Regions from separate parts of the Streptomyces taklimakanensis genome, predicted to be linked through region 1. Evidence: riboswitches for the same ligand, from Rfam matches in the RefSeq annotation. Region 1 holds a riboswitch; each other region holds the start of a gene.
What was found. A riboswitch is a leader RNA that binds a small molecule or an ion and turns the genes downstream of it on or off. The one in region 1 is predicted to bind cyclic di-AMP.

Region 1 (7,108 bases):
GGAGGTAGCCGACCTCGCCGGGGCGGAGGTACAGCAGGTGTTCGCGGGCCATCCGTTCGACGTAGGCCGGGTCCTGCCAGCGGGCCTTCTGGTCGCGTTTCTCCTCGACCCGTTCGCGCAGCTCCTCGACCGTGCGCCGCTGCTCGGCGATCTCCGCGCGCTGCGAGAGGTACTGGCGTGTCGGGTAGGCGAGGGCGACCACCAGCGAGCACAGCACGAGGACGAGCAGCGCGGCCCGTCCGGTGAGTCGGCTGCGTCGGGGGCCGCGCATCCGGCGGTTCTGGGCGCGGTAGACGCGTTCCGCCGCCTGCGTGCCCAGTGCTCTGAGCCTGGTCGCGGTGGAGAACCTGTCCCGGTCCGCGGCCACCTCGCCTCCCCTGTCGGTCGCCCTGTCGCCGTCGCGCGCGGCCCGTCGTGCCGCAGCGTCCCCCGCCACCGTACGGGACGGCGGCGGGGGACGCTGCGGCGGCGCTCGGCGGAGCGGTCACGCTCCCCGGATCCGCCGGTGTTACCGGCCGGCGGGACGGAACCGCGGGAAGGCGGAGCGACCGGCGTACACCGCGGCGTCGTCGAGGATCTCCTCGATGCGCAGCAGCTGGTTGTACTTGGCGACGCGCTCGGAGCGGGCCGGGGCGCCGGTCTTGATCTGGCCGCAGTTGGTGGCGACGGCCAGGTCGGCGATGGTGACGTCCTCGGTCTCACCGGAGCGGTGGGACATCATGCACTTGAAGCCGTTGCGCTGGGCCAGCTCGACGGCGTCCAGGGTCTCGGTCAGGGAGCCGATCTGGTTGACCTTGACCAGCAGGGCGTTGCCGGCGCCCTCCTCGATGCCGCGGGACAGACGCTCGGGGTTGGTGACGAACAGGTCGTCGCCGACGAGCTGGACCTTGTCGCCGAGGCGCTCGGTGATGGTCTTCCACCCGTCCCAGTCGTCCTCGAACAGCGGGTCCTCGATGGAGACCAGCGGGTACGCCTCCACCAGTTCCGCGTAGTAGTCGGTCATCTGGGCCGCGGTGCGCTCCTGGCCCTCGAAGACGTACCGGCCGTCCTTGTGGAACTCGGAGGCGGCCACGTCCAGGGCGAGGGCGATGTCCTGGCCGGGGGTGTAGCCGGCCTGCTTGATCGCCTCCAGGATGAGGTCGAGCGCCTCCCGGTTGGAGCCGAGGTTCGGGGCGAAGCCGCCCTCGTCGCCCAGACCGGTGGACAGGCCGCGCTCCTTCAGCACCTTCTTGAGGGTGTGGTAGACCTCGGTGCCCCAGCGCAGGGCCTCGGAGAAGGACTCCGCGCCGATGGGGGCGATCATGAACTCCTGGATGTCCACGTTGGAGTCGGCGTGCGAGCCGCCGTTGAGGATGTTCATCATCGGGACCGGCAGCAGGTGGGCGTTCGGGCCGCCGAGGTAGCGGAAGAGCGGCAGGTCGGACGCCTCGGAGGCGGCGTGCGCGACGGCCAGCGAGACGCCCAGGATGGCGTTGGCGCCGAGCGAGGACTTGTCCGGGGTGGCGTCCAGGTCGAACATCGCCTGGTCGATCAGGCGCTGCTCGGTGGCGTCGTAGCCGACCAGCTCCGGACCGATCTGCTCGATCACGGCGAGGACGGCCTTCTCGACGCCCTTGCCGCCGTAGCGGTTCTTGTCCCCGTCGCGCAGCTCGAGGGCCTCGAAGGCGCCGGTCGAGGCACCGGACGGAACGGCGGCACGGCCGGTGCTGCCGTCGTCGAGGCCGACCTCGACCTCGACCGTGGGGTTGCCTCGCGAGTCGAGGATCTCGCGGGCCACTACGACGTCGATGGACGGCACGAGCGTCTCCTTCGTGTATGTCGGGCATGTGTGTGAGGTCTCAGTGCCCTGAGCCTATCCGGCCCGTGCGCACCACCCTGTCGACAGCCCGTGCCATACGGCGGAACGGCAGGTTAAACCGCAGCTCAGAGGGGCTGGGATGAGTTTGTTTCCAAATTGAATAAACCCGGTGCGGCGCGCCCTTCCCACAGGGGGAACACACACCGCACCGGGCCGGCTCCGGCCGGTGACCGTCCGGTGGGGGCGAACGTCGAACCGACCGGAGGACTCAGACCCGGAGCTGCTGCCCGGGGAAGATCAGGTTGGGGTCGTCGCCGACGACGTCCTTGTTGGCCTCGTACAGCTCCTGCCAGGTGGTGCCGTGGTCGGCGGCGATCGCCCGGAGCGTGTCGCCGGACTTCACGGTGTACGCGTCCTCGACCTCCCGGTCCTCCATGCCGCCTGCGGTGCTCTCGGCGCTCTCGGCGCTCTCGGTGGTCCCGGTGCCGGACCACGAGCGCTCCCGCTCCTGGGACTGCCCGGAGTGCGAGTACGTCCGGGACTCCGCGCCCCCGGCACTCCCCCGCCCCCCGGCGCCGCCGTCGGGGTCCACGTTCGCCGCCGGCCCCCCGGCCGTGAGGCCGCCCGCGTCGGCACAGGCCCAGGCGCGCGGCCCCTGCATGGCCAACAGGCGCTCGGCGACCGCGATCTGCTGCTCCTTGGTGGCCAGGTCCGCGCGCGGCGCGTACCGGGTGCCGCCGGCGGCCTCCCAACTGGACTGCGCGAACTGCAGTCCGCCGTAGTAACCGTTGCCGGTGTTGATGGACCAGTTGCCGCCGGACTCGCACTGGGCCACCTGCTCCCAGGTGTCCACGGAGGCGGCCGAAGCGCCCGGCGCGCCCGCCACCGGGGCGGCGATGGCGGCGCCCGTCAGGGCCGCGGCCCTGACGGCGCGGGCGGTACGACTGTCGTGACCCTTGCCAGAGAACAGCATCGACGTCCCTCTCACCGACGCCTACGAGGTGAGCTGTCGGGTTCGGGCCGTGAGCAGCCCGGCCGCGCGGGACGCGGTGTCCCCGCGCGGCTTCACCCCAAGCCGCCGTGCTCCGTACGCACGGCCCGTCCGTGTGCACGGCCCCGGCGGCGCCTACCTGGTTCCCCCGCTCCTGCCATCGGCGCTGACGCGACGACTACCCCACCGGCCGCCGGCAGGATTCGGCGCTGCGGTCGGTGGCACTCGCGGTCGCGAGCGAGACGACGGTAAGCACACCGGGACATACACCTCAAAGCATGTCGATTCCCGGGCATTCACCCTTATCGCCCCTCGTGGAGGTGAATCCCCGCAGGTCAGGGAAGCGCCGTTAGGCCTGACGGGAAGGACACGCCGTGGTAACCCGGGAGGGTCATCCGGGAGCGGCCTTTCGGATCAACCGAGGCCGAGCTCCTGGCCCGGCAGGATCAGGTCCGGGTCCTCGCCCACGACCTCCCTGTTGTTCTCGTACAGCTCGATCCAGCCGCCCCGGACCTCGTGCTCCTCGGCGATCAACGCCAACGAGTCGCCGGGACGCACCAGGTGGGTCGTCGGCGCCGGCGCGCCGGACCCGCCCGGCTCCAGGCCACCGGCGAACTCGGCGCGCGCGGAACGGTCGATGCGGTCGTCCTCGTCGACCGGGCGCTCGTCCCCCGTGGCCCGACGGTCGTCCTCCCGTCCCTCCACCGCCTTCTGCCGCTCCAGCTCCAGCTCGCGCGGGTCCCGCTCGCCGCGGTGCCGGCCGGTGCCCTCCCGGGCGTCGGCGTCGACGTCCGCCTCGGCACCGGCTTCGGTGTCGGTGTCGGTGTCGGTGCCCGTCCCGGCACCGGTGTCCGTCCCGGCGTCGGAGTCCGCATCGGCACCGGCTTCTGTGTCGGCGTCGGTGTCGGTCCGCGGCGCACGGTCGGTCCCGTCGGCGCCGGCGCCCTTCTCCGACTCCGCGCCACCGGTCCCCTCGGCGGCGCCGGTCCCGGAGGTGTCGCCGCGCCCCGGAGCCTCCCCGGGGCCGTCCGCCCCGCCCTCTCCGCCGCCGCCGGGAGCGTCCCCCTCCTCGCCCTCGACGGGCAGCAGGAGATCGGGATCGATGGCGGGCGCCTCGCCGGTGGTGTCGTGGCGCAGCCCGGCGTTGATCCCGCAGGAGGGCCAGGCGTACGGCCCCTGGTCGGCGAGGATCTTCTCGGCGACCGCGATCTGCTGACTGCGGCTGGCGAGGTCGGGGCGCTCCGCGTAGGCGGTGCCGCCGTACTGCTCCCAGGTCTCCTGGGTGAGCTGGAGACCGCCGTAGTAACCGTTGCCGGTGTCGGCGCTCCACAGACCGCCGCTCTCGCACTGCGCCACCCTGTCCCAGGTGTCGAGGTCGGCCGCCTGCGCGCCCGAGGCCCCGAGGAGGGGCATCGCGATTCCCGCGCCGGTCACTCCGGCGGTGACGAAGACGGCGGGAGCCTGACGGGGGCGGCGGTGTCTACCGTTCCCGGAGAGCATGTGTGGGGCCTCTCGTACGTGGGGAGCCATCGGGGTCGAGCAGTTGACGGCTGAAGGTAGCGCCCCCCGTCCGATCGTCACAAGCCAGTGTCGCGTAGATCACGTGAAGGTCACACTCGTGACGTGGCGTCACGTCTGTGACGGTTCGAACTCCACCGGAAGTTCCCGCAGGCCGCGCATGATGAGGCCGCCGCGCCACCGCAGTTCGGCCGGATCGACCGCGAGCCGCAGGTCGGGCAGGCGCCCCAGCAGGGACGCCAGGGCGACCCTCCCCTCCAGTCGCGCCAGCGGCGCGCCCAGACAGTAGTGGACGCCGTGACCGTAGCCGAGGTGCTGGTTGTCACGGCGGGTGAGGTCGAGCGTGTCGGGGTCGTCGAACCTCGACGGGTCGCGGTCCGCGGCGGCCAGCACCACCAACACCGGCTCGCCGGTCCCGATCCGCTGCCCGCCGATCGTCAGCGGCTCGGTGGCGAACCGCCAGGTCGCCAGCTCCACCGGACCGTCGTAGCGCAGCAGCTCCTCCACCGCCGTCCGCAGCAGCCCGGTGTCCCCGGCGGCCGACGCGTCCTGGAGGAGACGCCGCTGCTCGGGATCGCGCAGCAACGCGTAGGTGCCGTTGCCGATGAGGTTGACGGTCGTCTCGAACCCGGCGAACAGCAGGATGAACGCCATCGCCGCGGCCTCGTCCTCCGTCAGGTGCTCGCCCTGGTCGCTCGCCCTGATCAGCCCGGAGATCAGATCGTCGCCCAGGTCGCCGCGCTTGCGGTGGATCAGTTCGGTCAGATAGGCGCGCATCCTCTTGACCGCCCGCCCCACCCCGCCGCGGGGGCCGCCGCCGTGGCGGATCATCATGCCCGCCCAGTCGCGGAAGTCGTCCTGGTCCTCGGCCGGGACGCCGAGCATGTCGCAGATGGCGTAGATGGGCAGCGGGAACGCGAACTCGTGGATCAGGTCGGCCCGCCCCCGCCCGGCGAAGCCGTCGATCAGCCGGTCGGCCAGCTCCCGCACGCGCGGCTCGAAGGCCGCCACCCGACGCGGGGTGAACGCCTTGGACACCAGTCGCCGCAGCCGGGTGTGGTCGGGCGGGTCGATGTTGAGCAGGTGCGTCATCAGGTTGGCGCTGCGCTCCCCCGGGATGCCCACCTTGCCCTTGCCGTGCGCGGCCTCGCTGTGGTGGACGGGGTTCTTGCTCAGCCGCGGGTCGGCCAGCGTCTCGCGGGCGTCGGCGTACCGCGTCACCAGCCACGCCTCCACCCCGCTGGGCAGCACGGTCCGGTGCACGGGCGCGTGCTCGCGCAGCCAGGCGTACGTCGGGTACGGGTCGGTGGCGAATTCCTGGGAGAACAGGGGCGGGGTGGGCGGGGGACCGGCGGTCCCCTCGGCGTCTCTCTCGGGGGCTCTCTCGTCGTGCACGCCCCCGACGCTAACGCGGCTCGCGGACCGTCGGAGCGGCCGGTCGGCGCGGTGCGCGACGGCCTCGCGGCACGGTGCTCCCGGCGCGTCCGGTCCGTCCCGTCGGGGGCGGTCCGCCGCATACCGCGTCGCGTCACGGGTACGGCGGGGAGGACGAACGCCACGCACCCTCCGGAAGGAGGTCACAGTGCCTTCGTCCTCCTACCCGCCCCCGCAGGACTGGGGCCCCTACTCGCAGGACTGGGGCCACCAGGAGCCCGAACCGCTCCCGCCGCAGGCGCCCGCTCCCGAGCCGCCGCCCCGCGACGGGATGGGGATCGCCGCCCTGGTCCTCGGTCTGATCGCCCTGACGCTGTTCTGGACCGTCCTCGTCGGCGTGGTGCTGGGGGTGCTGGCGGTGGTGTTCGGCCTGGTCGGCCACCGCAGGGCCGCGCGGGGCGAGGCGACCAACGGCTGGATGGCCCTCGCCGGCGCGGTCACGGGCCTGGTCGGCCTGGCGCTCTCCGCCACCCTCATCGCCGCGACCCTGGCCTTCCTGAACTCCGACGCGTTCGACGACTTCCGCGCCTGCATGCGGGACGCCCCCGGCTCCACCGAGCGCGGGCAGTGCGTGGAGGAGCTCGGCGACCGGCTCTGGTGAGGGCGTCCCGCCCCTCACCCCTCGGGAGTGCCCTCGGGAGCGCCCTCGGGGGCGCGGTCCGGACGGCGGCCCTCCGCCGGCAGCGTCAGCAGGATCAGCAGCAGGCACCCCGCCAGGACCGCCGAGCCGGTGCGGAAGGCCAGCGCGTAGCCCGGGGCCAGGGCGTCCGGCGTGTCGCCGGTGATGCGGCCGGCCGCCACCGTGGACAGGACCGCCAACCCCAGGGAGCCGCCCATGGTGCGGGAGGTGTTCACCATCGCCGAGACCACCCCCGCGTCCCCGTACGGGGCACCGGAGGTGGCCAGGGAGGCCAGCGGGGTGGCCAGCAGCCCGGTACCGAGCATCGCCGTGACGCCGGGCCCCAGGACCGTGCCCGCGTAGGAGCCGTCCGCGCCCATGGCCAGCCCGTACCAGAGGAAGCCGGATGCCGACAGCGTCACGCCCGTCAGCGCGGTGTTCCTGGCGCCCAGCGGGTGCATCAGCCGGGGGGCGAGCTTGGAGCCGGCGACGACGGCCAGCGAGTGCGGCAGGAAGCCCAGGCCCGCCTGGAGGGGCGTGAACAGCAGCACGTTCTGCATGTAGAGGGAGACGAAGTACCAGGAGGAGACCAGCGCGGCGCCGCAGACGAACATCGCCGCGTTGGCGGCCGGGACCGACGGCAACCGGAAGAGCCGCAGCGGCATCAGCGGCGCCCGGGCACGGGCCTCCACCGCGACGAAGAGGCCCAGCAGGACCGGCCCGCCCAGCAGCGGCACCAGGGTGGCCG
Region 2 (7,108 bases), 510 kb from region 1:
TCTTCGCGGCCTTCGCGCCCGCCGCGCGCGCGGCGGGCTCCGGGCTGCTGCCGGGCCTGGCGCTGGCGGCGGTCGTGGCGTACTGCAACGCGACCTCCTCGGCCCGGTTGGCCGCCCGCCACCCGCAGTCCGGCGGCACCTACGTCTACGGCCGCGAGCGACTGGGCGAGTTCTGGGGCTACCTGGCGGGCTGGGGCTTCGTGGTCGGCAAGACCGCCTCGTGCGCGGCGATGGCCCTGACGGTGGGCCTGTACGCGTGGCCGGAGCACGCCCGTGCCGTCGCGGTCGCCGCCGTCGTGGCGCTGACCGCCGTCAACTACGCCGGGGTACGGAAGGCGGTCCGGCTGACCCGCGCGATCGTGGCGGTCGTCCTGGCGGTGCTGGCCGCCGTCGTGGTCGCCTGCCTGACCTCCGGCGAGGCGGACGCGGCCCGGCTGGAGATCGGTTCGGACGTCACCGTCGCGGGTGTCCTCCAGGCCGCCGGTCTGCTGTTCTTCGCCTTCGCCGGGTACGCGCGGATCGCCACGCTGGGGGAGGAGGTACGCGATCCGGAGCGCACGATCCCCCGAGCGATCCCCCTGGCGCTGGGCATCACCCTGGTCGTGTACGCCGCCGTGGCCGTGGCAGCGCTGGCCGCGCTCGGCCCCGGCGGACTGGCCGGAGCGGACGCGCCGCTGGCCGACGCCGCGCGGGCGGCGGGGGTGCCGGAACTGGCGCCGGTGGTGCGGGTCGGGGCGGCGGTGGCCGCGCTGGGCTCGCTGCTGGCGCTGATCCTCGGGGTGTCGCGCACCACCCTGGCCATGGCCCGCGACCGTCACCTGCCGCCCGCGCTGTCCGCCGTCCACCCCCGCACCGGGGTGCCGCACCGCGCCGAACTGGTCGTCGGCGCGGTGGTGGCCGTGGTGGCGGCGACCGCGGACGTGCGCGGCGCGATCGGCTTCTCCTCCTTCGGGGTGCTGACCTACTACGCGATCGCCAACGCCTCCGCCCGGACGCTCACCTCCGCCGAGGGACGTCCGCCGCGGGTCGTCCCCGTCGTCGGGCTGGTCGGGTGCGCGGTGCTGGCCCTCGCGCTGCCGGCCGCGTCGGTCGTCGCCGGGTGCGCGGTGCTGGCCGTCGGTGCCGCCGTGTACGGGGTGCGGCGCGGACTCGCCGGACGCCGGTAGGCCCGGAGCCGGGTCGGGCCGGGTCGGGTCGGGCGGGGTCGGGCCGGGTCGGGTGGGCGGACCGTGGCCGCGGTCGTCCGTACGGCGTTGATCGACTCGCCGGACGGTCGCGGGAGGGGCAGATTGGAGAGGTGCGCGGCGAGGGACAGCGGGAGACGGGCGGCGGCAGGGAGCGCTTCCGCGCCGTTCCCGTGCTCGGGCGCCCGCCGTGGCTGCTTCCCCTGCTGCTGCTCCTGACCGGTCTGTTCACCAACCTGCTGACCCCGCCCAACGTGTTGATCGAGGCGACGTTCTCCGCCGCTCCCCTGATCGCGGCGGCCCTGTGGACGTTCCGCGGCACGGTGGCCACGGCGGTGGCGTCGGCGCTCACCTCCTGCGTCCTGCTGTTGTGGGCGGACCGGGTTCCGGCGATGGAGACCACGCTGCGGCTGTCGACGACCGTCACCGTCGGTCTGCTGGCCGTCGCCGTCAACCGCGTCGTGGAGCGCAGCGACACCCGCGCGGCCACGGCCCGGGGCATCGCCGAGGCCGTCCAACTGGCCGTGCTGCCCGCCCCGCCCGACCGGATCGGGGACCTGAGAATCGCGGCACGCTACGAGACGGCGCATCTCGACACCCGGATCGGCGGGGACCTGTACTGCGTGCAGCGGACGCCGTACGGGATCCGGGCGCTGGTGGGCGACGTCAGGGGCAGCGGGCTGGGGGCGGTCACCGTCGTCACCGTCGTGCTCGGCGCCTTCCGGGAGGCGGCCGGGACCGAGCCGGAGCTGTCGGACGTCGCGGACCGGGTGGAGCGCTCCCTGGAACGGGAGCGGGAGCGGGGGCTGTGGAGAGACGACGAGGGCAACCGGGAGGGGTTCGTCACCGCCGTCCTGGTCGAGGTGTCGGAGGGCGACGGTCCGAGGGAGGTGCGGGTCGTCAACCGGGGGCATCCGCCTCCCCTGCTGCTGCCTCCCGGCGGCGGCTCGGTGCGGGCGCTGGAACCGGACGCGTACGGGTTGCCGCTGGGACTGGGGAGGCTGGGGGACGGTACGGGCGGCTCCGTCGCCGTGGCGCCGTTCCCACCGGGAGCCCTGCTGCTGGTCCACACCGACGGGCTGACCGAGGCACGTGACGCGGCGGGTGCCTTCTACGATCCGGTGCCCTGGTTGCGCGGCCGCCGCTTCCCCGGCCCGGACGCCCTCCTGGACGGGCTCCTGGCGGAGGTCCACGCGCACACGGCCGGGGGGCAGGACGACGACATGGCGCTGTTGGCGGTCATGCGCGATCCGGATCCGCCACCCACCGGGTGATGACCGTCCGTGTCCGCGACACCTCCCTCCGCATAACAAATGAGGCACCGTCAGATAAGAGCGTTGTTCTCTCCCTCGGGAAAGTGGCGGCCAACTCGCCCGAATTGAGGGGGAAATGGCCTGTTAGGTCCCCCCGGAAATTACCCACGCTTTGAAGGGGAGACTTGGAAACCGGCGCGCTCCTCTATTAACGTTCGATAACGCAGCGCGGTCGTCACTGTCGCCGAAGGAGGCGACACCGTGCGCCGTCGCCGAATTCCGAAGGCGCTGCCCCGCCGATCGCGGGGCCGCGTCCAGGGAACCGGGGAACCACCTCTTGGGGTGAATCGGACCGCCGGGCGTGCCCGTGCGGCTCCGTAGGAGACCTTCCTGCTCCGAACCCGTCAGCTAACCCGGTAGGCGAGAAGGAAGGAAAGGAGAGCGCCTCCGTGGCGTCCAGCAGTCCGGCCCCCGAGGCCCCCGAGGTCTCGTACGATCCGCACACCGCCACCTTCGCCCCGTTCGGTCCGGCCGGCGACGAGGACCGACAGGTGTGGAATCCCACCGAGGAATCCGTCCGCCCGGTCCGGGGTCGACACCGCGTGGTCAAGCAGCGCAACGGCATGGCGCGCAGCGGAGCCGTCCTGGGCGTCGGCATGATCGCGGCGGTCGGCGCGGGCGGCATCGCCACCGCCAAGGAGAAGGCCCCCGCCCCCATCTCCCTGCCCGACCTGGGCGAGGTGGCCGAGAACATCCCCGGTGTCGGCGGGCTCATAACGGAGTCCGACAAGGGCTCCGGCCCCGATGCCGAGCCCGGCACCGAGTCCGACGCTCCCTTCGGCGACTTCGGCGACACCCTCGCCCAGGCCGGTCCGGACACCGGTGACGCCGGTGCCACCACCACCCTGAGCTCGGACCCCGGCGAGGCGCTGCGGGCCCGGATCCTCCAGCAGGCCGACCGGCAGCAGTCGAACGCCGCCCAGGCGGCGGTCGAGGCCGCCGCCGAGCAGGCCGCGGAGAAGGCGGCCGAGGAGGCCGCGGACAAGGCCGCGAAGGAGGAGGCCGAGCGCAAGCGCAAGGCCGCCGAGGAGGCGGCCCGCAAGGCCGAGGCCGAGCGCCTGGCCAAGCTCGCGGCCGGCTACACCCTTCCGCTCACCTCCTATCAGCTCACCTCCCACTTCGGCGCCTCCGGTTCGATGTGGGCCAACAACCACACCGGCCTGGACTTCGCCGCCCCGACCGGCACCCCCGTCAAGGCGGTGCACAGCGGCGAGATCGTCGAGGCGGGCTGGGCCGGCTCCTACGGCTACCGCGTCGTCCTCAGGCTCGACGACGGCACCGAGATCTGGTACTGCCACCTGTCCTCGATGACGGTGACCAGCGGCAAGGTGACCACCGGCGACGTCATCGGCCGCGTCGGCTCCACCGGCAACTCCACCGGCGCGCACCTCCACCTGGAGGTCCGTCCCGGCGGCGGCGCCCCGATCGACCCGCTGGCCTGGCTGCGCGACAAGGGCCAGTCCATCTGACCAGCCCCGGACGGGCCGTCGCCGCCGTCCGGCCCGGCCCGGACCGGAAGCCTCCGATCCTCCGGTCCCCGTTCCCGGCCGCCGCCTCGCACACCGTCGACGCACGTCGGCCGACCACAGGAGGGGACGAGGCGGCGTCCGGGTCCGTCCGGCCGCCGGACGGACCCTCGTTCCCGGCACCGTTCCCGGCACCGCTCCCGGTCCGGCCCCGAACCCCGGCGGCCCTGGTGGACCACCCCCCGACGCCAGGGCCGCCGGTTCCCGCCGCGCCCCGACCCATGACCCGGCGCCGCGCGTGGTAACCGTCTCCCATGACCGACACACCTCGCACGTCCCGCACGTCCCACGCCCCCCGCGCCTCCGACACGCCGGGCCCGCCCGGCACGAGCGGTGCTCCGCGCAGGATCGGCGGCCTCACCGTCTCCCCCCTCGCTCTGGGCGGGAGCGTCTTCGGCTGGACGGCGGACGAGCGGCAGTCCTTCGCCGTTCTGGACGCCTACACCGAGGCCGGCGGCACCTTCGTCGACACCGCCGACTCCTACTCGGCCTGGGCCGAGGGCAACAGCGGCGGCGAGTCGGAGACCGTGATCGGCCGCTGGCTGGCCGCGCGCGGCAACCGCGACGACGTCGTCATCGCCACCAAGGTCGGCTCCCACCCCGACCGCAGGGGACTGTCGGCCGCCACCATCAAGGCCGCGGCCGAGGACTCCCTGCGCCGCCTGGGCACCGACCACATCGACCTCTACTACACCCACCGCGACGACGAGTCGGTCGAGGTGGAGGAGATCGTCACCGCCCTCGACGATCTCGTGCGCGCGGGCAAGGTCCGCGAGATCGGCGCCTCCAACATCTCCGCCGAGCGGTTGGAGGCGTCCCTGGCCTTCTCCGCCCGCGAGGGACGCGCCCGCTACGTCGCCCTCCAACCCCACTACAGCCTGGTCTCGCGCGACACCTACGAGGGGCCGCTGCGCGATGTGGCCGCGCGCCACGACCTGGCCACGGTCCCCTACTACGCCCTGGCCGCCGGTTTCCTCACCGGCAAGTACCGCCCCGGCGCGGCGCCCGACGGGGCCCGCGCGGGCAGCGCGGCGAAGCACCTGGAGACCGAACGGGGACGCCGGGTCCTGGCGGCCCTGGACGAGGTCGCCGCCGCGCGCGGCACCGACCCCGCCACCGTCGCCCTGGCCTGGCTCGCCGGCCGCCCCACGGTCGCCTCCGTCCTGGCCAGTGCCCGCGCCCCGGAGCAGCTCCCGCCGCTGCTGGCGATGACCGAACAGGCCCTCACCGAACGGGAGACGGAGGTGTTGGAGAGGGCCTCGGCCTGAAACGGCGGGCACCCGACGGGGCGCGGCCCCGGCCGCGCCCCGGAACGTCGGAAGGGACGTTCCGGGCGCTCCGGGGCGTGCGCCGTCGGGTTCAGCGGCGAGGCTGCCCGTACACGTGTTCCACCGCGATCCGCAGCACCCGACGCCGGTCGGCGACCATGGTCCGCCGGTAGTCGTCCCAGTCGGGATGCTCCTCGCCTCGGATCGACCGGTAGAGGTCGACCAGCTCCTCCACCGTCCCGTCGTGCGGGTCGACGGCCACGGGCGTCAGCTCGGCGGTGCCCTCGGCGACCGTCCAGGCCCAGCCGTCCTCGCTGGTGACGTGGTAGCTCGCGCGGGGGTCGCGGGCGAGGTTGCGGGTCTTGGCGCGGTCGGCGGTGACCGAGATCCGGATCAGTCGCCGGTCGGGGTCGTAGTGGTGGACGACGTTCGACAGCTGTGGCCGTCCGTCCCGCTTCAGGGTGGCCAGCACGCCGAGTCCGCGCTCGGAGAGCAGCCGGAGGAGGGCGTCCTGTGCCGTCCCGGTCCCCTGGGCGTCGGTTCCGTCGCTTCCGGTCATGGGTCACGTTCCTTCCGGTGAGTTCCGGTGGTGGTGCCGTGGACGTCAACCGGTCGGGCGGAGCGGGGGTTTCGCCGGCTCCCCGGGCGTCGGTGTTGCCCCGTCGTCGCGCTCCGACCGGTGGGCGCGCACGTACGCGTCGTGCGCCTCCCCGCCCGCGGGCACCACCTTAGGCGGGCAGCCGCTCCTCGATGGCGGCGACGACCTCCGCCGCCTCCGGCTCGGTGCGCGGGCGGAAACGGGCGACGGGGGTGCCGTCCGCCGCGACGAGGAACTTCTCGAAGTTCCACTGGACGTCGCCGGCCTGCCCGTCGGCGTCCGCGAGCTTCGTCAGCTCGGCGTAGAGCGGGTGCCTGTCCGCGCCGTTGACGTCGGCCTTCTCCAACAGCGGGAAGGTGACGCCGTAGGTGGCCGAGCAGAACGTCCCGATCTCCTCGGCGGTGCCCGGCTCCTGGCCCCCGAACTGGTTGCACGGCACGCCGAGCACCGTGAACCCGCGGTCGCCGTACGTCTTCTGCAGCCGCTCCAGGCCCTCGTACTGCGGGGTCAGCCCGCACCTGGAGGCGACGTTGACGATCAGCAGCACCTTGCCCCGGTGCTCGGCGAGGGAGGTGGGCGCGCCGGTCAGGGTGCGCAGGGGGATGTCGTGGAGGCTCATGCCCCCTGTCTAACAGAGTCCACCGGCTCCGGGGGGCGGGACGGCGGTCGGAGTGAGCCGGCACACGGCCGGTGGGGCCCGAACGGCCGGTGGGGCCCTCCCGTGTCCCGCCCCGGCCACCGGCCGTCGGGTCGCCGGGTACGACGGTCCGTCCGGTCGGCGGCCGGGGCGGCCGCGGCCGTGGCGGGGGACGCCAGGGGACGGTGGCGGTGGAGGGCGTGGAGCAACTCGCGCTCGTGGGCGCGGAAGTCCGGGATCGCGGCGCCGTACTCCGCACGGGCGCGGAGCAGCGCCAGCCGGGCGGCCGCGCGGTGGTACTCGGCGACCGCGCGGGCCGCCCGGCGGCCTCCGCCCCGGCGCGCGAGGTCGCGGGCCAGCGCGCGGGAGCGCAGGCAGCCGAGCGTGTACGGTTCCGACGGCGCGAGCCAGCCGGCGGCCGCGTACCGGGACAGCGTGGTGCGCACCGTGCGCAGCACCTGCCGACGGGCCCGGATCGCCAGGGCGCCCACCACGACCAGCACCGGCATCATGAACAGGCCGTAGACGGTGAAGAAGACCCGCGTCCGCTGGGTCGCCGCCTCGTTCCACACCCCGTGCAGC
Region 3 (7,108 bases), 2.3 Mb from region 1:
GCCTGTCCCGCCGCTTGCCGCGCCGGAACTCGCTGCGCCGCCGGACCACCTCGAAGCGGTGGTCGACGTAGACCTCCAGCAGCTCCTTCAGGCCCAGCGTCAGGGGCTGTCCGTCGACCAGGGCCACGTTGTTGATGCCGAAGGACTCCTCCATCGGCGTCAGCTTGTAGAGCTGCTCCAGCACGGCCTCGGGGTTGAAGCCGTTCTTGATCTCGACGACCAGGCGCAGCCCGTGCTCGCGGTCGGTGAGGTCCTTGACGTCGGCGATGCCCTGCACCTTCTTGCCGTTGACCAGGTCCTTGATCTTGGAGATGACCTTCTCCGGGCCGACGTTGAAGGGCAGTTCGGTGACGACCAGGCCCTTGCGTCGCGCGGTCACGTTCTCCACGGAGACCGTGGCGCGGACCTTGAAGGTGCCGCGACCCTTGGCGTAGGCGTCCCTGATGCCCTCCAGACCGACGATCCGACCGCCGGTGGGCAGGTCGGGACCCGGCACGAAGCGCATCAGCGTCTCCAGGTCCGCGCCGGGGTGCTTGATCAGGTGCCGGGCGGCGGCGATCACCTCGCCCAGATTGTGCGGGGGCATGTTGGTGGCCATGCCGACCGCGATGCCCGAAGCGCCGTTGACCAGCAGGTTCGGGTAGGCGGACGGCAGTACGGCGGGCTCGGACTCGCTGCCGTCGTAGTTGGGCACGAAGTCGACGGTGTCCTCGTCGATCGACTCCACCATCAGGCCGGCCGCCGGAGTCGAGCGGCACTCGGTGTAGCGCATCGCCGCCGGCGGGTCGTCGTTGCCCAGGGAGCCGAAGTTGCCGTGCCCGTCCACCAGCGGCAGCCGCATCGAGAACGGCTGCGCCATGCGGACCAGCGCGTCGTAGATGGCGCTGTCACCGTGCGGGTGGAGCTTGCCCATCACCTCGCCGACGACGCGCGCGCACTTGACGAACGAGCGCTCGGGCCGCAGTCCCATCTCGTGCATCTGGTACAGGATCCGCCGGTGCACCGGCTTGAGGCCGTCGCGCGCGTCGGGCAGGGCGCGCGAGTAGATCACCGAGTAGGCGTACTCCAGGAAGGAGCCCTGCATCTCGTCGACGACGTCGATGTCGAGGATGCGTTCCTCGAACTCTCCCCCCGAGGGCGGGGTCTTCGTGCTGCGGCGGGCCATCGCGGCTGCGACTCCTTCGGTGCTACGGGTCGGTATTTCGTTCGGTGCTCGGGCGTTCCGGCTCGTCGGCGCGGGTGGGTGGTGCCCGCGCGCCCTTACGGAGGGCGGCGAACGAACGGTGCCCATTGTGGACCTCGGCTCTGACAGCCGGGTCCCCGCCCCGAACCGTACGGGAACTTCGCGCTTTGTCCGGTCGCTTGCATACAGTGACCACACACGCGTTGTGAGGACGCGCCCGCGATCGCGATCGAAGGGACTCCCTGCCCATGGCTCACACGGCCTCGCCCCCGCCCACCGCGGGTGGCCTGACAGCGACCGAACACCGCCTGACCAACGGCCTGCGCGTGGTGCTCTCCGAGGACCACCAGACGCCGGTGGCCGCGGTGTGCCTGTGGTACGACGTCGGATCGCGCCACGAGGTCGAGGGTCGGACCGGGCTGGCGCACCTCTTCGAGCACCTGATGTTCCAGGGGTCGGCCCAGGTGAAGGGGAACGGCCACTTCGAACTGGTGCAGGGCGCCGGGGGCTCGCTCAACGGCACCACCAGCTTCGAGCGCACCAACTACTTCGAGACGATGCCCGCCCACCAGCTGGAACTGGCGCTGTGGCTGGAGGCCGACCGCATGGGGTCGCTGCTGGCCGCCCTGGACGAGGAGTCCATGGAGAACCAGCGCGACGTGGTGAAGAACGAGCGCCGCCAGCGGTACGACAACGTGCCCTACGGAACGGCCTTCGAGCGGCTGACGGCGATGGTCTACCCCGAGGGGCACCCGTACCACCACACCCCGATCGGCTCCATGGCGGACCTGGACGCGGCCACCCTGGAGGACGCCCGGGACTTCTTCCGCACCTACTACGCGCCGAACAACGCCGTGCTGGCGGTGGTCGGCGACATCGACCCCGAACGGACGCTCGCCTGGATCGAGCGGTACTTCGGATCCATCCCCTCCCACGACGGCAAGCGGCCGCCGCGCGACGGCACCCTGCCGGACGTCATCGGCGAGGAGATCAGGCAGACCCTCCACGAGGAGGTGCCCTCCCGCGCCCTGATGGCCGCCTACCGGCTGCCGCACGACGGCACCCGCGAGGCCGACGCCGCCGACCTGGCGCTGACGGTGCTCGGCGGTGGCGAGTCCTCCCGCCTCCACAACCGGCTGGTCCGCCGTGACCGCACCGCCGTCACCGCCGGCTTCGGCATGTTGCGGCTGGCGGGCGCGCCCTCGATGGGCTGGCTGGACGTGAAGACCTCCGGCGACGCGGAGATCGCCGCCATCGAGACCGCCGTCGACGAGGAGTTGGCCCGCTTCGCCGCCGAGGGGCCCACCCCCGAGGAGATGGAGCGCGCCCAGGCCCTGCTGGAGCGCGAGTGGCTGGACCGGCTGGCCACGGTCGGTGGTCGCGCCGACGAGCTGTGCCGTTACGCCGTGCTCTTCGGCGACCCCCAGCTCGCCCTGACCGCCGTGGAGCGGGTGCTCCAGGTCACCGCCGACGAGGTGCGCGAGGTGGCCGCCGCCCGCCTGCGCCCCGACAACCGCGCGGTGCTGGTCTACGAGCCCACGCAGGGGACCGCGCCGGACACCGCGGCCGAGATGGCCGACGGTGCCACCGTCTCCGACACCGCCGCCCACGACGATCAGGAGGCCGCTCAGTGAGCGACGCCACTGCCCAGCCCGCCACCGACCAGCCCCGAAACGGCGTCTCGATGGAGTTCCACCCCCAACCCCGCGGCGGCGAGCCCAGGCCGTGGGCGTTCCCGGCCCCCGAGCGCGGTGAGCTGCCCAACGGGCTGACCGTGCTGCGCTGTCACCGTCCCGGTCAGAAGGTCGTGGCCGTCGAGGTCAACCTCGCGGCACCGCTGGACGCCGAGCCCCGGGCCCAGGAGGGCGTGGCCGCGATCATGGCCCGGGCGCTGAGCGAGGGCACCGACCGGCACAGCGCCGAGGAGTTCGCCGCCGAGCTGGAGCGCTGTGGCGCCACCCTGGACGCGCACGCCGACCACCCCGGGCTGCGGGTCTCCCTGGAGGTCCCGGCCTCCCGGCTGACCCGGGCGCTCGGCCTGCTCACCGACGCGCTGCGCGCCCCCGCCTTCGCGACGGGCGAGATCGAGCGGCTGGTGCGCAACCGCCTGGACGAGATCCCGCACGAGCTGGCCAATCCCGCCCGCCGGGCGGCCATCGCGCTCTCCGCGGAGCTGTTCCCGTCCGACTCGCGGCTCTCCCGCCCCCGGCAGGGCGCGCGGGAGACGATCGAGCGCGTCGACGCCGCCGCGGTGCGCGCCTTCTACGAGGCGCATGTGCGTCCTTCGACGGCCACCGTCGTGATCGTGGGCGATTTCACGGGCATCGACCTGGACAAGGCGCTCGCCGACACCCTCGGTGGCTGGTCGGGCACCGAGGCCGGCCCCCGGCCCATGCCGCCGATCACCGCGGACGACACCGGCCGGGTGATCGTCGTGGACCGGCCCGGGGCGGTGCAGACGCAGTTGCTCGTCGGCCGGGTCGGCCCGGACCGCCACGATCGCGTCTGGCCCGCTCAGGTACTGGGGACCTACTGCCTGGGCGGCACCCTGACCTCCCGCCTGGACCGGGTGCTGCGCGAGGAGAAGGGCTACACCTACGGGGTGCGGGCGTACGCGCAGGTGCTGCGCTCCTCCTCGGAGGGCACCGGCGCGTCCCTGCTGGTGATCAACGGATCGGTGGCCACCGATGTGACGGGGCCCGCACTGGAGGACCTGTGGCGGGTGCTGCGCACCCTCGCGGAGGAGGGGCTCACCGACGCCGAGCGCGACACGGCCGTGCAGAACCTGGTGGGCGTCGCTCCGCTGCGGTACGAGACGGCGGCCGCCGTCGCGGGGACTCTGGCCGACCAGGTGGAGCAGCACCTGCCGGACGACTACCAGGCGCGGCTGTACGCCCGTCTCGCCGAGACGGGGACCGTGGAGGCCACGGCCGCGGCGGTGGCGGCCTTCCCGGCGGACCGTCTGGTGACGGTCCTGGTGGGAGACGCGTCACAGATCGCCGATCCGGTGCGGGAGCTGGGCATCGGAGAGGTGACCGTCGTCACGGACTAGCGGCCGTCGGCCGCCCCCGGTCGATCCCAACAGCGAAGGCCCTTGGTGTGGTTGTCACATCAAGGGCCTTCCTTATGTCCGCTTTGAGGCCATTCAGGGCGAGGTCCCTGTGGCATGAGCTACAAACGACCGGATTTGCTTGCTAGCTCAAATTTGTCCGTTTAGCGTCGATCTCGTTGCTCGTCAGAAGCGACCGCGGACCGCGGCCGACGGCAACCATCGCCGAATCCCCGTCGAGGGGAGCCGGGGACCCACCCTTCCGCGAGGGATGCGGAAGGAGGCCCTCTTCCGAGGCATCCGGGGTGAATCGGGCCTGCCCGCCCGTAGGAGACCTTCCTGCTCCGAACCCGTCAGCTAACCCGGTAGGCGACACGGAAGGAAAGGAGCACGCCGCTCATGGCGTTCACCCGTGCCACCGCGCAGCTCACCGAGAAGCTGAACGACACGCTGACCCGGGCCACCGGGAAGCTCACCGAGACCACCGAGGCCCTCGTCGAGAAGCACCGCCACGCCGGTCGGGCCACCCGTGCCCGCGTCGGCCTCGCCGGCGCCGCCGCCCTCGCCGCCACCGGTGTGGTCGGCGCCGTCGCCACCCCCGCCATCGCCGCCCCCGAGGGAGGCTCCGGCACCTACGCCCTGGGCTTCGTCCAGGCCGCCGCCTCCGGCGACACGATCGCCGACGAGATCAAGGCGCAGGCGCAGGCCCAGCAGCGCGTCGCCGACGCCGCGCGCAAGGCCGCAGAAGCCGAGAAGGCCGCAGAAGCCGAGAAGGCCGCCGAGGCGGAGAAGGCCGCCGAGGAGCGCGCCGCCAAGGCAGCCAAGGCCGAGAAGGCCGCCGAGGAGCGCGCCGCCAAGGCCGCCGACGACCGCGCCGAGCGCTCCGCGGAGCGTCGTTCCGCCTCCGGGTACGTCGACCCGGTCGCGGGCGTGGACACCACCACCACCTACAAGCAGGCCGGTTCCTCCTGGTCCTCCGGCAAGCACAGCGGCATCGACTTCCCGGCCAACACCGGCACCGCCGTGCGGTCCGTGGGCCCGGGCACCGTGGTGACCGTCGGCTGGGGCGGCGCGTACGGCAACCAGATCGTCATCCGCCACGACGACGGCAAGTACACCCAGTACGCCCACCTGTCGGCCACGAAGGTCTCGCCCGGCCAGAAGGTCGACGGCGGTCAGCGGATCGGCTCGGTCGGTTCCACCGGCAACAGCACCGGACCGCACCTGCACTTCGAGGCCCGCACCGGCGCGTACTACGGCTCGGACTTCAACCCCATCACCTACCTGGCCTCCAAGGGCGTCGACGTGTGACGCACGCCCCTCGGGCGGGAATCCGGCCGCGCGTCCCCTCCGGGGGGCGCGCGGCCGTGTGTTTCACGCCTCTTTCCGATGGGGCATCGGAAAACCCGTGCCGGTGGAATACAGTTCCACTCTGCGGAACTTCGGAAAACGGAGACGACGGCGGAGGTCCTGCCATGCGCATTTCCGCGCACATGGTGTGCACTGCGGTCCGCGACGACATCGTCTCCGGGGTGTTTCCGCCCGGCGCGCGCCTGACCGAGGAACTCCTCGCCCGACGCTACGGCGTCTCCCGCGTCCCGGTGCGCGAGGCTCTGCGGACCCTTGAGTCGGAGGGTTTCGTCACCTCGCGCCGCCATGTCGGCGCATGCGTCGCCGTGCCCACCGAGCAGGAGGCCGTCGACCTGCTCGACATCCGCGCCCGCCTGGAACCGCTGGGCACCGCCCGGGCCGCCCGGCGCCGCACCGAGGCCCAGTTGAGGGTGTTGCGGGGGCTGGTCCGCCTGGGGCGACAGCGCGTCACGCGCGGCCAGTTCTCCGACCTCGGGGCGTTGGAGGAGTGGTACCACGAGACGCTGGCCCAGGCGTCCGGCAGTCCCACCCTGGCCTCGCTGCTCACCCAGCTCCGCCGCAAGATCACCTGGGTCTACGCGGCGGAGCCCCCGGTGCGGGCGGCCGCCGTCTGGCAGGAGCACGGTGCCATCGTGGACGCGGTCGCACGCGGAGACGCGGAACGGGCACACGCCCTGGCGAGCGAGCACGTGGAGCGCTCGATCGCCGTCCGTCGGGAACAGAGGCCGGTGGCCGCCCGTACCGGGCACCGAAGAAACGCCGTGAGGAACGCGAAACACGCGGTAAACACGGCGCGCGACACCCCGTAACAGACAGCGTATAGACATGGGGAACGCGCCGGGAATGCGTTCGAGGAATTCCGGGGGCGGTGGGGGGCGACGGAGAAAGCAATGGAGCTCACAATCCGTCGCCATCACCCCCGTCTTGTCGGTTGAATTGCCGGGGAAGCCCGGCCGGCCGGGAATCGGGCGGCGGGCGGGCGGAAAACAGACGGCGATCAGACGGAGCCGGGGAGTTCGTCGAGCCCCTCGGAGACCAGCTTCGCCAGCCGCTCCAGGGCCTCCTCCGCGCCTTCCGCGTCCGAGGCCAGCACGATCTCGTCGCCGCCCGCCACGCCCAGCCCCAGCACCGACAGCATCGACGCGGCGTTCACCGGGTCGCCGTCGGGCCGGCCCACGGTGACGGGGAGGCCGGAGGCGGTCACGGCACGGACGAAGATCGCGGCGGGACGGGCGTGCAGGCCCTCGGGCCAGCCGACGGTGACGCGGCGCTCGGTCATGGTGCTGTCCTTCGGATCGGATCGCTTCGGTCGGTCGGGGCTGGTGCGGTCGGCGCCGCTCCGTCCGGGCCGCGACGGGCGGACCGGGCGGACCGGACCGACCGGGCGGGACCGGGCTCGGTCCAAACTCCCGATCAGCTTCGCACAGGCGGTGGGCCCCGGCCCGGAGCCGGTGCGCGTCCGCTCCGGAGCCCCCCGGCCCCCGGGTGACTAGGCTGGCCCCATG
Region 4 (7,108 bases), 3.4 Mb from region 1:
AGAGGGGGAAGTTCCACGGCATCACCGCCAGCACCGGGCCCAGCGGGCGGTAGCGCACGTAGGCGGCGGTGCCACCGCTGTCCTCGACGTCCCCCTGCGAGGGGTACTCGTCGGCCAGCAGTTCCTCGGCGCGCTCGGCGTACCAGCGCATCGCCTTCACGCACTTGGCGACCTCGGCTCGGGCCGCGGTGACGGGCTTGCCCATCTCGGTGGTCACGGTCCGGGCGATGTCGTCCCGGTCCTTCTCCAGCTTGTCGGCCGCCCGACGCATCAGGTCGGCGCGCTCGGCGAAGCCGGTGGTGCGGTACTCCTCGAAGGCGGCGCGGGCACGCTCCAGCCGCTTCCCGACCTCCTCCGCGTCCATGGCCTCGAAGGTCTCCAGCGTCTCCCCGGTCGCCGGGTTGGTGGTCGAGATGGGCATGGGGTCCCTCCTTGGGGTGGTGGAGGCCGCGCGGCCGCTCCGGGAACGGGACGCTCGGCGGCCGCTCCGACCGTTCCTTACGTCCGCGAGCCCGCGTACCCGCGCGCGGCGCTCTCAGTCGGCCCTCCCGACCGACCGTGCCCGACGTGCCGGCGCGGCGGCGGGCGGAGGCCCGGCACCGCGCCGGGCGCCGCGGCCCCACCGCCGGAGTCGGACGGTCAGCGCCGGGCGAGCCTCAACCGCACCTCCACCTCCTGGTCCCCGGAGATCCGGGGCTCGGCCGTCACGTCGTAGAGGCCGGCCAGCGCGTCCTGCACCTGCCGTACCGCGTCGGGGCTGCCGCTGAGGTCGGCCTCGACCGCCTCGCTCAGCTCCGGCGCCTCTTCCACCTCGCCGTGCGTACGGACGTCGACCGTCCCCATCCAGAACTTCGTTCCGCCTTTTCCGCCCTCCTCCCCGGCTCCCCGCCGACCGTTCCCCACCTGGGGGGAACGGGGAAAGAGCGACCCGAGGGCGGTGAAGACGGCATCGGCGTCCGCCGCGGTGCAGTGGGGCAGCTCGATCTCGACCTGGCACACGTCCTGTCCACCGGTCTGCGCGGTCTGTCCGTTCTGTTCAGTGCTCATAGCCCCACCTGTACCCCGGCGCGGGCGATGGTCACAGCCCGTTCGGGCCTGTCGCGAGAACGGTCCCGCGCGTCCGTCGGTCCCGTGGGTGCGACCAACGGCCTTGTTAGGCTCCCCCCATGGACACGACGGCCCACGACGCCGCACCCGCCCGGTTGAGGAACGCCCCGATCTGGCTGATGTCACAGGTGACGGCACACGCCCACCGCCTGGTGTGGGAGGCCTTCGCCGCCACCGACGACCGTCGCTACCACTACGCCCTGCTCGCCGCCCTGGAGGAGTACGGTCCGGCCAGCCAGGCCGCGCTGGGGCGTCGCTGCGGCATCGACCGCAGCGACGTCGTCGCCGCGCTCAACGAACTGGCCGACCGCGGCCTGGTCACCCGCTCCCCGGACTCGGCGGACCGGCGGCGCAACATCGTCTCCGTCACTCCCGAGGGCCGACGGCACCTGGAGTGGCTCGACGGGGCGCTGGGCCGGGTGCAGGACGAGCTGCTCGCCGGGATCTCCACCGACGAGCGCGAGCACCTCGTGCGGCTGCTGCACCGGGTCCTGGCACACCACGCGCCCCGCCGGGCGGAGTGAGGGAGCCGGACGTCGGTCACTCCCCGCCGCGGTGGAGCCGGAGGGTCGCCTCCCCGTCCGGCCCCACGTACGGCTCCTTGACGCGGGGCTCCACCGGCGGCTCCCACCAGGACGGCGGATCGCTCGGTTCGCCGACGGACCGCGCGCACGCCCAAACGTGTCCGGGCGTCGGGGTCTCGGGCGGCCCGCAGGAGCCCTCCGCCGGGGCGGGCGAGGACTCCTCCCCCAGTGGGACGTACTCGCTCCAGCCGTGGCGCTCGACGCCCTTGTCGATGTCGGCGTTCAACACCCAGGTGGCTCCGGCACCCCCCACCGTGAGCACCGCCCACCCCAGGATCAGGAGCGGACCGGCTCTCCGCCTCCCCTTCCCCGGCGGCTCCGCCTCGTCCCTCTCGTCCGTCCCCACGTTCCACCTCCTCGGTCCCCCGCCCTCGCGACGGGGCACACACCACCCTAGGAGTCGCCGCCGAGCGACCGCATGATCTCGGCCTCCCGCTCCGGCGCCAGACCGACACGGGACCGGCCGACGCGCGGCGGCACGCCACCCTCCGGTCCGCGCATCCAGTCCCAGGTGTCGGCCACCGTCTCGGCCACCGGACGGCAGCGCAGTCCCGCCGCCACCGCTCTGGAGACGTCTCCCCGGTGCATGCCGTCGTGGAACTCGCCCGGCGGGGTCCACACCGGCAGGTCCGTCCACGGCTCCACCCCGGCGGCCAGGATCGCCTCGGGAGCGGTCCAGCGCAGCTCGGCGCGGGAACCGGTGACGCGCACGCAGTTCTCCAGCAACGCGCCCATGGTGGTGTGACCGGGAGGACTCACCAGGTTGTACGGGCCACCGAGCCCGCGCGCGACAGCGTCCAGCGTCCAGCCGGCGAGGTCGCGGGCGTCCACGTACTGCAGGGGGAGAGCGCGGGGGCCGGGGGCCAGGACCTCTCCGCCGCGCGCGACGCGGGACAGCCACCACGGCAGCCGCCCGACGTTCTCGTACGGGCCGAGAATCAATCCCGCACGCACCAACAGGCCGCGGTCGCCGAAGGTCTCCGAGGTGGCCAGTTCCCCACCCCGTTTGGCCCGCGCGTAGTCGGCGTCGTCGGTGTCGTCGGACGATCCGTCGACCAGCGGGCCTCCCTCGTCGGTACCGGCCGCGGGCGGGAAGAGGTACACCGAGCGGCTGGAGACGTAGGCGTAGTGCCCGACATGCGGCTCCAGCAGCGCGGCGGCGGTGCGGACCGCGGAGGGCGCCCCGCTCCAGGTGTCGACCGCGGCGTCCCAGCCCCCGTCGGCCGCCGCCCGCTCCAACGCGGCCAGGCCGGCACGGCCCTCGGTGCGGTCGCCGTGCAGGGCGGTGACACCGCGGGGCGCGGGATGTCGCCCCCGGTGGAGGACCGTCACGTCCCAACCGCGCTCGATCGCCTCCTCGACGACCGCGCGTCCGACGAACTCCGTTCCACCCAGCACCAGAAGTCTCATGGGGACGAGCCTTCCCGCCGGCCGGTGGCGGGGGAAGGACTTCACGCCCTCGGCGGAATCGCCGGGAGCCGAACCGGAATCGTGCGAACCGGGTCGGGCCGGGCCCGGTGGGGCCCGACCCGACCCGGTGTCACCTCACGCGCCCGTACCGCACGTTCTTGGTCCAGATCCTCTCCTTGCGGACGGTCTTGCCCGGCTTCGGGGAGTGCCAGACCCGGCCGCCGCCGGCGTAGATGCCGACGTGGTAGACGCTGCCGCCGGAGTGGAAGAAGACCAGGTCGCCCTTCCTGCGGGTCGTGACGGAGATCCGCTTGGAGCGGTTGTACTGGGCCGCCGCGGTGCGCGGCAGTTTCTTGCCCGCCTTCTTGTAGGAGTACTGGATGAGTCCCGAGCAGTCGAACCGGCTGGGGCCCGCGGCCCCGTACTGGTAGGGCGACCCCTTTTTGGAGGCCGCGACCCTGAGCGCCTTGTTCGCGGGAGTGGCCGCTTCCGCGTCGGGCGTGGCCGACGGGATCAGTGTCGTACCCGCCAGGGTGACGGCGGTGACGGCGGTGGTGATGCCCGCTCGGGACAACCGTCCCGTTATGGGTGTGTGCGCAGACATGAGCGAACCCTTCGTCATGCGCCTGCGAAAGATGACCTGTCGGGTTCGGGCCGGCGAAGTTGCCCGGCCACCTGATGTGGCTTCACCCCAAGGACCGCGTCGTGCGACGCGATCCGCCGTGCTCGGGTCTCCCGCTCCTGCCGTGTCGTCGTCTCGGTCCGGACTCGCCCGGGCGGCGGCAGGATTCGGCGTCCGCCCGGGCGGCCCCGCCCTTCGACGGGGTCTTGCGGTCTTCTACGGATAGTGCGTCACCATCGGCCCGAATCGGGCGATCACGGATCCTTTGTGAACATGCTCACTCGGGTCTCCGGACGGTGGGGACCGCCCCCTCGGGAGGGTCCCCGTGCCTGGAAGACCGCGCTGACCAGCGACGGTTGAGGGTCGTTCAGCATTCCACGACCTGGGGGGAGGCATCGCCGCGCGCCACGGACGCCGCCGCGATCACCCCGAATGGCCGCCGCCGTGTCGGGTGATCGCGGCGGGTCGCGCAACGGTGCGGCGGCGCGTCCGGGAGGTCCCGGCGAGGGGCCTGCCGAACGGGCCCGCGGGGCCCGGGGATCAGCGGATGTGCACACCCGAGATCGTGCGGGCGATGACCAACCGCTGGATCTCGCTGGTGCCCTCGAAGATCGAGTAGATCGCGGCGTCCCGGTGCATGCGCTCCACCGGGTACTCCCGGGTGAAACCGTTGCCGCCGAGGATCTGCATCGCCTGGGCCGTGACGGTCTTGGCCGTCTCCCCGGCGAAGAGCTTGGACATCGATCCCTCGGCGGCCTCGAAGGGCCGGCCCGCGGCCGCCATCCAGGAGGCCCGCCACACCAGCATCCGGGCGGCGTCGATGCGGGTGCGCATGTCGGCGAGCTGGAAGGCGATGCCCTGGTTGTCGATGATCGGGCGGCCGAACTGCACCCGGGTCCCGGCGTACTCCAGGGCGACCTCGTACGCGGCGCGCGCGATGCCGACGGCCTGGGCGCCCACGGCCGGACGGGACGCCTCGAAGGTGGCCATCGCGGCGTTCCCCACGCTCCCCCTGCCTCCGGCGGAGGGCGCCCCCGCGCCGCCCTTCCCGGCTCGTTCGCGGGCGCGGGCCAGACGCTCGTCCAGCTTCTCCTTGCCGCCCAGCAGGCAGTGACCGGGGATCCGGACGTCGTCCAGGACGACCTCGGCGGTGTGGGAGGCGCGGATGCCGTGCTTCTTGAACTTCTGTCCCTGGAAGAGGCCGGGGGTGTTCGGCGGGACGACGAAGGAGGCGTGTCCCCTGGAACCGAGTGCGGGGTCGACGACGGCGACGACGACGTGGACGTTCGCGATGCCGCCGTTGGTCGCCCAGGTCTTGGTGCCGTTGAGCACCCACTCGTCCTTGGCCTCGTCGTAGACCGCGCGGGTGCGCATCGCGGAGACGTCCGATCCGGCGTCGGGCTCGGAGGAGCAGAAGGCCGCGACCTTGACGTCGTCGGCGTCGCCGTACATCTGCGGGATCCAGGTGCCGATCTGCTCCTCGGTGCCGTTGGCGAGCACGCCGACGGCCGCCAGGGCGGTGCCGACGATCGACAGGCCGATGCCCGCGTCGCCCCAGAACAGCTCCTCCATCACCATCGGGATGCCCAGGCCGGTGGGGTCGAAGTACTGCTGGGCGTAGAAGTCGAGCGAGTACAGACCGATCTTGGCGGCCTCCTGGAGGATGGGCCAGGGGGTCTCCTCCCGCTCGTCCCACTCGGCGGCGGCGGGGCGCATGACGTCGGCCGCGAAGCCGTGGATCCAGTCCCGAACGGCCTTCTGGTCGTCGTTGAGGTCGAATGCGAACTCCGCCATGGAAGCCCCTCCATCTGGTTGTTACTAGCGGTAACGTGAATATGTCACCGCCCGGCGCCGTGTCAACCGGCGTCCACCGGTCCGTCTCGCCGTCTTCGGCGGGTGTTACGTTGCGCGAGGGTGGAAGACGGCGAAACGCGCCGAGGCGTACAGGGACGGGGAGACCGGGCAGATGGAGACCACACAGCGGGAGAGGCGGCGCGACGGGCAGCGCGGCGCCGCCGAGCAGCGCCGCAGGGAGTTGCTGGAGGCGGCCGAGCGGGTGGTCCTGCGGGACGGCCCCGGCGCCTCGATGAACGCCATCGCCGCCGAGGCGGGCATCACCAAACCCATCCTCTACCGGCACTTCGGCGACAAGGGCGGGCTCTACCGCGCCCTGGCCGTACGGCACACCGACGCCCTGGTGGATGCGCTGCGGACCGCGCTGGACGAGCCCACCGACCGGCGCGAACGCGTGGAGGCCGCCCTGGACACCTATCTGGCCGCCATAGAGGCCCGGCCCCAGGTGTACCGCTTCCTGATGCACCCCGCCGAGGAGCCCGGCGGCGAACGCGGCTTCGACATCGGGCAGCACGCGGCGCCGCTGCTGCGCAGGCTCGGCGAGGAACTGGCCACCGTCATCGCCGAACGCGTCGAACTCGACCCCGACTCCGGAGAACGAGCCCGGGTGTGGGGGCACGGCATCGTCGGCATGATGCACGCCGCCGGCGACTGGTGGCTGCGCGAGCGCCCCTGCCCCCGGCAGTCGCTCGTGAAGCACCTGGCGGATCTGCTGTGGGGCGCCCTGGCCACGGCGGACGACCGTGCGGGCGGACCCGGCTTCTGACGGCGGCGGACCGCCCGGAGGACCCGGACGCCGCCCGGCCCGCGGGCGGCGACGTCGCGTCACGGTCCCACCGTCCCGGAGGGTTTCGGCGCCCCGGGCCGGGCGGCGGAGGACTCCCCGGAACGCGTACGATGACGCCCCGGTCCCCATCGAGCGGAGGTCGGGCCCCGTGGCGCCGACGACGGCGGTCCGCACCGTCCCGGCGGTCGCGGACGGCGTCCGTCGGGGGCACCGTCCGGCCCGCCCACCGGCTCCCGGCGGGCGCCGCGTCGACCCGAACGGGCGCTCTGCCGGACGGGTCGGTTCCGCATCGGACGGCGCCACTCGCGCCCCGGCGCGGGCCCCGTCCACCCGGCGACCGCGGGAGCCGGACGGAACCGGAACGTCCGGGGACGTCGTCGCGGGCACGGGCGTCGCCCTACGCCGTGCTGATCATCTTCGGGTGGCGCGGTTCGGGACCGGGAGAGGACCTCGGTAGGCTGATGCCCGACCCAGGGGCAAGGAGGGACAGGACGATGGCAGGCAACACGGAGCCGCTGCCGCCGCGGGCCAAGCTGGCCGTGACGGCGGGCAAGGCCGCCGCGGCGGTGTCGCGGGCCGCGGGCCGCGGCAGCGGGTCGGTGATCGGCGGACGGGTGGCGCTCAGACTCGACCCCGACCTGCTGGCCAGGCTCGCCCAGAAACTGGACGTCGTCCTGGTGTCGGCGACCAACGGCAAGACCACCACCACCCGACTGATCGCCGAGGCGCTGCGCGCCGCCGGCC

Region 2: another riboswitch for cyclic di-AMP. It lies ahead of F0L17_RS11790 (peptidoglycan DD-metalloendopeptidase family protein); the one in region 1 lies ahead of F0L17_RS09560 (LysM peptidoglycan-binding domain-containing protein).
Region 3: another riboswitch for cyclic di-AMP. It lies ahead of F0L17_RS28100 (M23 family metallopeptidase); the one in region 1 lies ahead of F0L17_RS09560 (LysM peptidoglycan-binding domain-containing protein).
Region 4: another riboswitch for cyclic di-AMP. It lies ahead of F0L17_RS24505 (C40 family peptidase); the one in region 1 lies ahead of F0L17_RS09560 (LysM peptidoglycan-binding domain-containing protein).

Annotation. Positions count from the first base shown of each region.
Region 1 covers NZ_WIXO01000001.1:2,200,971-2,208,078, forward strand. Annotated here, with positions in the region: gene F0L17_RS09550 (septum formation initiator family protein) at 1-367, opposite strand, end outside; gene eno (phosphopyruvate hydratase) at 509-1,798, opposite strand; gene F0L17_RS09560 (LysM peptidoglycan-binding domain-containing protein) at 2,067-2,771, opposite strand; cyclic di-AMP (ydaO/yuaA leader) riboswitch at 2,775-2,965, opposite strand; gene F0L17_RS09565 (transglycosylase family protein) at 3,204-4,202, opposite strand; gene F0L17_RS09570 (cytochrome P450) at 4,419-5,702, opposite strand; gene F0L17_RS09575 (DUF4190 domain-containing protein) at 5,890-6,342, shown strand; gene F0L17_RS09580 (MFS transporter) at 6,357-7,108, opposite strand, start outside.
Region 2 covers NZ_WIXO01000001.1:2,711,401-2,718,508, reverse strand. Annotated here, with positions in the region: gene F0L17_RS11800 (APC family permease) at 1-1,166, shown strand, start outside; gene F0L17_RS11795 (PP2C family protein-serine/threonine phosphatase) at 1,298-2,458, shown strand; cyclic di-AMP (ydaO/yuaA leader) riboswitch at 2,734-2,874, shown strand; gene F0L17_RS11790 (peptidoglycan DD-metalloendopeptidase family protein) at 2,887-3,966, shown strand; gene F0L17_RS11785 (aldo/keto reductase) at 4,278-5,291, shown strand; gene F0L17_RS11780 (PPOX class F420-dependent oxidoreductase) at 5,383-5,850, opposite strand; gene F0L17_RS11775 (glutathione peroxidase) at 6,020-6,508, opposite strand; gene F0L17_RS11770 (PrsW family intramembrane metalloprotease) at 6,505-7,108, opposite strand, start outside.
Region 3 covers NZ_WIXO01000001.1:4,523,906-4,531,013, forward strand. Annotated here, with positions in the region: gene F0L17_RS20045 (DNA gyrase/topoisomerase IV subunit A) at 1-1,165, opposite strand, end outside; gene F0L17_RS20050 (M16 family metallopeptidase) at 1,432-2,817, shown strand; gene F0L17_RS20055 (M16 family metallopeptidase) at 2,868-4,235, shown strand; cyclic di-AMP (ydaO/yuaA leader) riboswitch at 4,446-4,619, shown strand; gene F0L17_RS28100 (M23 family metallopeptidase) at 4,632-5,543, shown strand; gene F0L17_RS20065 (GntR family transcriptional regulator) at 5,708-6,412, shown strand; gene F0L17_RS20070 (HPr family phosphocarrier protein) at 6,601-6,882, opposite strand; gene F0L17_RS20075 (bifunctional acetate--CoA ligase family protein/GNAT family N-acetyltransferase) at 7,106-7,108, shown strand, end outside.
Region 4 covers NZ_WIXO01000001.1:5,561,014-5,568,121, reverse strand. Annotated here, with positions in the region: gene F0L17_RS24530 (NADP-dependent succinic semialdehyde dehydrogenase) at 1-421, opposite strand, end outside; gene F0L17_RS24525 (hypothetical protein) at 640-1,047, opposite strand; gene F0L17_RS24520 (MarR family winged helix-turn-helix transcriptional regulator) at 1,167-1,631, shown strand; gene F0L17_RS24515 (hypothetical protein) at 1,648-2,037, opposite strand; gene F0L17_RS24510 (NAD-dependent epimerase/dehydratase family protein) at 2,085-3,101, opposite strand; gene F0L17_RS24505 (C40 family peptidase) at 3,232-3,705, opposite strand; cyclic di-AMP (ydaO/yuaA leader) riboswitch at 3,710-3,866, opposite strand; gene F0L17_RS24500 (acyl-CoA dehydrogenase family protein) at 4,264-5,517, opposite strand; gene F0L17_RS24495 (TetR/AcrR family transcriptional regulator) at 5,690-6,343, shown strand; gene F0L17_RS24490 (MurT ligase domain-containing protein) at 6,859-7,108, shown strand, end outside.